Regions from separate parts of the Croceicoccus sp. BE223 genome, predicted to be linked through region 1. Evidence: predicted binding sites of a transcription regulator. Region 1 holds the regulator's gene; the other holds the start of a gene.
What was found. Region 1 encodes LexA, which represses DNA repair genes until DNA is damaged. Its sites were predicted from a motif close to GTTCCNCNCTTGTTCT; they were not measured.

Region 1 (3,387 bases):
AATCTTCCCGATCCGCGTGGGCGACATATCAGACCTAGCGGTCTGGATTTCGCAGCCGAAGACCGGATTCTTGCAAAAGGGTCCGAACTGCGCGCCGGCAGTGTCGCCCTCGCCATCAGCGCCGGTCACGCGATCTTGCGTGTGCACGTTCGCCCGCGGATCGCGATCATCGACAGCGGCGACGAACTGGTCAGGCCTGGCGACCCGTTGGGCGCAGGTCAGATTTCGGCAAGCAACGGGCCAATGCTGGCAGCGATGCTCGACCGGATGCCTTGCGAGGTGCTTGGCGCCGGGCCGGTGGCGGACGACGTGGAAGCGATCGCCGCTGCGCTGACCGATCACGAATATGCCGACCTCGTCATCACCACCGGCGGCGCTTCGGTCGGGGACCACGATCTCGTCCGTCCGGCACTGGAGCGGATCGGGGCCAGCATCGATTTCTGGCGCGTGGCCATCAAGCCCGGAAAGCCGCTGATGATCGCGACCCGCGGCAAGCAGGTCATTCTCGGGCTGCCCGGCAACCCCGCCTCGGCCTTCGTGACCGCGACGCTCTTCGCGCTTCCCATCGTGCGAGTCCTCCTCGGCGCCGCAGACCCTTTTCCCAGGCGCGAGCCCGCCATTCTGGCCGCTCCTCTCGCCCCCACCGGAAAGCGCGCCGAATTCGTCCGCGCGCGGCTGGCCGCGAACGGCGTCGTCCCCCTCGACCTGCAGGACAGTGGCGCGCTTTCGCCCTTGGCCGCAACCGACGCGCTGATCTGCCGCGCGCCGCACAGTACCGCGGCCCAATGTTCCGAACACGTGGAAATCATCCGGATCTGATCTTTGCCGTGCTTGACGAGACCGATTTTGTTTCATAATTGTTCCTTGTTCGTTCGCAAAGGAACGGCGAATAGGGAACATCGGTCATGCTCACCCGCAAGCAGCACGAACTGCTTCAGTTCATTCAGCGCCGGCTCGAAGAGTCAGGCATTTCGCCTTCTTTCGAAGAGATGAAGGACGCGCTCGACCTCAAGTCGAAGTCGGGCGTGCATCGCCTTATCTCCGCGCTGGAGGAACGCGGCTTCATCCGTCGCCTTCCCAATCGCGCCCGCGCGCTCGAAATCCTGCGACAGCCCGACGATGTGACCGCGGGGCGCCCTGCTTCGGCAAAAGTGGTGGAACTGGCGAAGGCGAAGCCCGCACCGCTTCGCGAGGCGGCCAACGACGTGATCGAGATCCCGCTGCACGGCCGCATCGCCGCGGGCGCGCCGATCGAAGCACTGGAAGACGGGCAGATCCTCCCCGTTCCCGCCGCCTTGCTCGGCGCGGGGGAGCACTACGCGCTGGAAGTTTCGGGCGACTCGATGGTCGAGGCCGGTATTTTCGACGGCGATTTCGCCTTGATCCGCAAGACGAACACGGCCCGCGACGGCGAGATCATCGTTGCCCTCGTGCGCGGGGAGGAAGCAACCCTCAAGTACCTGCACCGGGAAAACGGGATGCTCAGGCTCGATCCGGCCAATGCCGCCTACTCGCCGCAAGTCTATGGCCCTGACGAAGTGGAAGTGCAGGGCAGGCTCGCGGGCCTGCTGCGCCGCTACCACTGAAACTCGCTACCAGCCGTGCCGGTCCCCGTCGGGACGGGCACGGCGCACTACGCGCTCATCGATATCGATAATCGCGCCTCCCTGTCGGGCAAGTTCGCGTTCGTCGAGGCGCAGCCACGTCGGTCGGCAGTCATCGGGCAGCATGTCGGGCGAAATCGCGATCGCCACTTGCCCGCACAGGCGCGACAGTCCGACGGTGCGGGAGGCAGCGGCTCCGCGCACATAGATGAGCCTCACCGGCCCTTCTGGCGACATCAGCGCAAATGTGCACGGCCCCTCGGCGCACGACGTTTCCGGGCGGTCGGCAAGGTGTCGTATCCTTGCCTCAGGCGTGCCTGCCATCTCGAACAGCGCCTTGTCGTCAAACCGGGTCTCGGCCTTGGCTCGATAGGCATCGCCCCCCTCTGTCACCACGACCTGCCGCCCGTCCCCCGCGATCAGCACGTCCGGTGGCGGGGCCATCGCGATCCCGGTCAGCCCAAGTCCGTAGGGGACAGTCCCGAGCAGGCGAGCGCGGCCCGACCACAGCGCCAGCCAGAAGCCACCGACGCAGCACAGGACGATGGGCCACAGCGGGATGAGCGAGGTGACGATCACCGCTCCCGGCCGCGACGCAGCGAAGCGGGCCAGACCGAGCATCACATCGATCGCCATCCCGCCCGCCCACCAGGCGGCTGCGCCCAAGCCTGCTGCATCGAGCAGCATGGCCAGACCGATCGCGGGCATGATGACCACGGTCGTCAGCGGAATGGCGACGAGGTTGACGAGCGATCCGTAGACGCCTGTCCGTTGGAAATGGAACAGGACCAGCGGCATCAGGGTCAGTTCGACCACAATCGCGGTCAGGAAAAGAAGGCCGAGCCATGTCCCCCATTTCATGATCGGACCGCTGGTTCGCCCCCGCTCGCGCCAGCGCTCGACCGGCCCTGCGTTGTGCAGTGCGACGATCGCGACGACAGCGGCGAAGCTCATCTGGAAACTGGGCGAGATCGCCGCTTCCGGCCAGAAGAGCAGTACCGTGATCGCGGCCACCGCGATGAGCCGAAGCGATAAGGCCCGCCGCCCTAGCGCCAGGGCCAGGAGAACGAGGATCGCGGCGATGCAGGCCCGGATCGTCGGCAGTTCCGCTCCGGTCAACAGCGTATAGCCGATCCCCGCCCCGGCGGAGAGCAACGAGGCGACCAACGGCAGCGGCAGACGCAAGGCCAGCCATGGGAACAGCCCCAGCCCGCGCATCGCGACGAACCACACGACGGCGATGACCGCGCCGACATGGAGTCCGCTGATCGAGAGGAGATGCGCCAGCCCCGCGTCGCGCATCGCCTGCGTATCCTCGTCCGACAGGCCGGTGCGGTTGCCGGTGACCAGCGTCTCGGCAATCGCGGCCGCCGCTTCGCTGCCACCCATCGCGACGGTGCGCCGGGAAACCCAGCCCCCCAGCCGCTCGCGAAAGCCCGGTTGTTCAGCCCTGCCCGGATGCCCGCGCATGTCCGGCGCACCGAGGAAGGACCCGACCGCCGCGACGCCATCGAACCAGGCGGCGCGAGCAGGGTCGTAGGCGCCGGGCACCACCGGGCGGGACGGCGCGATCAGCCGCATCTTGGCCGTCCCGGACGCGCCGACGACGAGATCGGGACGCGCGTATGCCTTGTCGACGCTGATCCTTGCGCGGATCGATTGCGGTCCGGCAATGCGGGCTGCGATCAGCACGCGAAGCGGCCTGTCCAGTCTTCCGGTTTCCTCCCGCGCCAGAACGCGGAACGCGTATTCGCCGACGATGGGCCTGCCTATGGCCGGCGTG
Region 2 (3,387 bases), on a different contig from region 1:
TTTTCCAGCCGCGACTGGCAATCGCTCTCGTCGCTGCCCAACGTGCGGACCGCCATCGCGCTGGTCGAGATCGGGCGCGAAGGGCTGGCCGACGAGGTGCTGCGCCACCAGGCCGCCATCGGCGATGCCGCGCAATTCGATTCGCTGTCGCGGCTGGCCCGCGCGCTGGGGCTGCCCGGGGCGCAGCTCTACATGGCCTATAACGCGCCGCGTGGCGCATCGCCCGATCCGGCGACACGCTACCCGCTCACCCGCTGGCAGCCCCGCGAAGGCTGGCGCGTCGATCCCGCCCTTGCCTATGCGCATACCTTGCAGGAATCGAACTTCCGGACCGAGGCGGTCAGCCCGGCCAGCGCGGTCGGCCTGATGCAGATCACGCCGATCACCGTGCGCCAGCACGCGCCGACGCTGGGCCTGGACGCGACGAAGGTGGACCTGAAGGACCCCGCCACCAACATGAGCTTCGGGCAGCGCAACCTAGAGATGCTGCGCGATTCGAGCGGGACGCAGGGCCTGCTGCCCAAGATCATGGCCGCCTACAACGCGGGCCTCGCGCCGATTACCCGCTGGAACAGCGAAGTGCGCGACCAGGGCGATCCGCTGCTGTGGATGGAATCGATCCCCTATTGGGAAACGCGCAGCTACGTCGCGATCGTGACGCGCAACTACCTCATGTACCGCCGCCAGGAAGGGGACCAGTCCGACGTGCGCGAGGCGCTGGCCCAGAACCTCTGGCCGCGCTTTCCCGGCGTAAACGGCGCGGGCGCGGTGTCGCGGCTGGGCAAGCCGGTGCTGTCCGGGGCGACCCGCTGATGGCGATCGACGAGAGCCGCACCTTCAAGCCCGTCCGCATCGCGCTGCTGACGGTGTCCGACACCCGCGGGCCGGAGGATGACACCAGCGGCGACATTCTCGCCGACCGCATCCGGACGAAGGGCCACACGCTCGTCGACCGCACGATTCTGAAGGACGACGTCGGCGTGATCACTGCCCAGCTCCACGCCTGGATCGAGGACGAGAACGTCGATGCGGTGGTCATCACCGGCGGCACCGGCCTGACCGGCCGAGACGTCACGCCCGAAGCGCTGGACCGGGTGAAGACCCGCGAAATCCCCGGCTTCGGCGAACTGTTCCGCTGGCTCAGCTTCCAGACCATCGGCACCAGCACGATCCAGTCGCGCGCCTGCGCGGTGGTGGCGCGCGGCACCTATATCTTCGCCCTGCCCGGATCGAACGGCGCGGTGAAGGACGGGTGGGACGGCATCCTGGCCGAACAGCTCGACAGCCGGAACCGGCCCTGCAACTTCGTCGAACTGATGCCGCGTCTCCGGGAGGTCTAGAACGCGAGGGCCTGGGGCCAGGACCGGCACGCCTTCAGAGCCGTCGCACGCCCGCCGCCTGCAACCTTGCCAGCATTTCGTCCCCCGCATCGCCTAGTGCGTGGCGGGGAACGAGGTTGTAGAACATCTCGGTCTGGTAGAGCAGGATCAGCCCGCCCCTATCGAGATACTCGCGATATTCCGAAAACGGCAGGCGGACCGTGCCGCGCCTGCTCGCAAAGGTGATGGCCTCGTCATCGAAAGACACGGTCTGATCGTCGCGCAACTGCGCGCTCTGGCGGTACTGCCGCCGGGCCTGCACCGGCACAATGACGATCACCGCAATCCACACCGCTGGCAGGGCCAGGACCAAAGCGGCGGTCGAGGCGATGTTTAAATAACCATCCATGACGTCGAGCGCGAGAAGGGCAAGCGAGACCGCGACTATGACCACCACCAGCAACATGGTCGGTAGCTGCCGCATCCGCTTTCGCGCAGCGTGTCGTGCAGCCGCCACGGCCTCGGCTTCCTTGATCCGATATGCGAATGGCCCCCTGTCCATACCCTCATGCTAGCGGGATCAGATTGTGCCGCCAAGCCGTTGCGCGCGCCCCGTGTTCTTTATATGTTCTTTTCGTCATGGACGACTCGATCCATCCCATCGCCACCCGCGGACGGGGCGCGCCTACGAACGCCGTGCCGCGCCGTTTCGGGCTCGCCGCGCGGGTGGCCGATGGTGACTGGCTGGACGATTCCGAGGATATCGACGGTCCCGCCCCGCGCCTGCGTACCACAGTGACGGACGAACACCCTCGCGCGATCCTGTCTTTCAACACCTCGCCCGATATTCCCTTCGATCGTTCGATCAACGCCTATCGGGGGTGCGAGCACGGTTGCGTCTACTGCTTCGCCCGGCCCACCCATGCCTATCACGACCTGTCGCCCGGCCTCGATTTCGAGACGAAGCTCTTCGCCAAGCCCGATGCGCCGCGCCTTTTGCGCGCAACGCTGGCCAAACCGGCCTATGCGCCAAAGGTCATCGCGATGGGCACCAACACCGATCCATATCAGCCGATCGAGGGCCGCTACCGCATCACCCGCCAGATCCTCGAAATCTGTCTCGAGACCCGGCACCCCGTGGCGATCACCACCAAGTCTGCGCGCGTCCTGCGCGACCTCGACCTGCTGGCGGAACTCGCGAAGCAGCGGCTGGTCTCTGTTGCACTGTCGGTCACCTCGCTCGACCCGCGCCTGTCGGGCCTTCTCGAACCGCGCGCCTCTGCCCCGGCCAAGCGGCTCGACGCGGTGGCGCGCCTGGTCGACGCCGGGGTGCCCGCCCACTGCATGATCGCGCCCGTGATCCCGGCGGTGACCGATCACTTCATGGAAAGCATCGTCGCGCGTGCCGGGGCGGTCGGCGTCAACTCGGTGAACTGGATCATGCTTCGCCTGCCGCATGAGGTGTCGCCGCTGTTCCGCGAATGGCTGGATGTCCACTTTCCGGACCGCGCCGCAAAGGTCATGCACATGGTCCAGGCGATGCGCGGCGGCCGCGACAACGAGCCGAACTTCCACGCGCGCTTCAATCCGCAGGGCGTCTTTGCCGACCTGTTCCGGCAGCGTTTCAGGCTTGCCGTGCGGCGTGCGGGCATCGCCCAGAAGCAGGTCGCGCTGGATTGCTCCCGGTTTCGCCGACCGGCGCTCGACGGACAGCTTTTCCTGCTGTGACGCCGGTGCTTTACGATTGCGCAAGCCCGTCCTGCGCGAAGATCCCTGCCAAGTCCGCAGGGGATCGCCGGTGGAGGAAATGCTGATCGGCGGTGTCGCCGTCGTCGGGGTCAGGCTGGCCCCGTACCTCGCCCCGTCATTCAGGTTCGGAACGCTGGAGCGGGTCGATACCGCGCGCGGCCCGGTCTACGGCATGTCTACACGGGATGCGGTGGCGCGGTTGATGAGCGGCACCCATGAGCTCGGCGCCTTGCCGTTCGGCAACCTCCCGGTCACGAAGCGTAAGTCGGGTTACGACGCGCAGGCGGTGGACGAGATGAAGGAGATCGACTTTCCGCGC

Region 2: the regulator LexA is predicted to act here: its motif matches at 1,936-1,951, upstream of J2X37_RS08640 (PA0069 family radical SAM protein).

What each region holds. Positions count from the first base shown of each region.
Region 1 covers NZ_JAVDWB010000006.1:29,008-32,394, forward strand. The annotation lists gene J2X37_RS12515 (molybdopterin molybdotransferase MoeA) at 1-819, shown strand, start outside; gene lexA (transcriptional repressor LexA) at 906-1,586, shown strand; gene J2X37_RS12525 (ComEC/Rec2 family competence protein) at 1,593-3,387, opposite strand, start outside.
Region 2 covers NZ_JAVDWB010000003.1:230,423-233,809, reverse strand. The annotation lists gene J2X37_RS08655 (lytic transglycosylase domain-containing protein) at 1-813, shown strand, start outside; gene moaB (molybdenum cofactor biosynthesis protein B) at 813-1,340, shown strand; gene J2X37_RS08645 (YcxB family protein) at 1,375-1,836, opposite strand; gene J2X37_RS08640 (PA0069 family radical SAM protein) at 1,959-3,047, shown strand.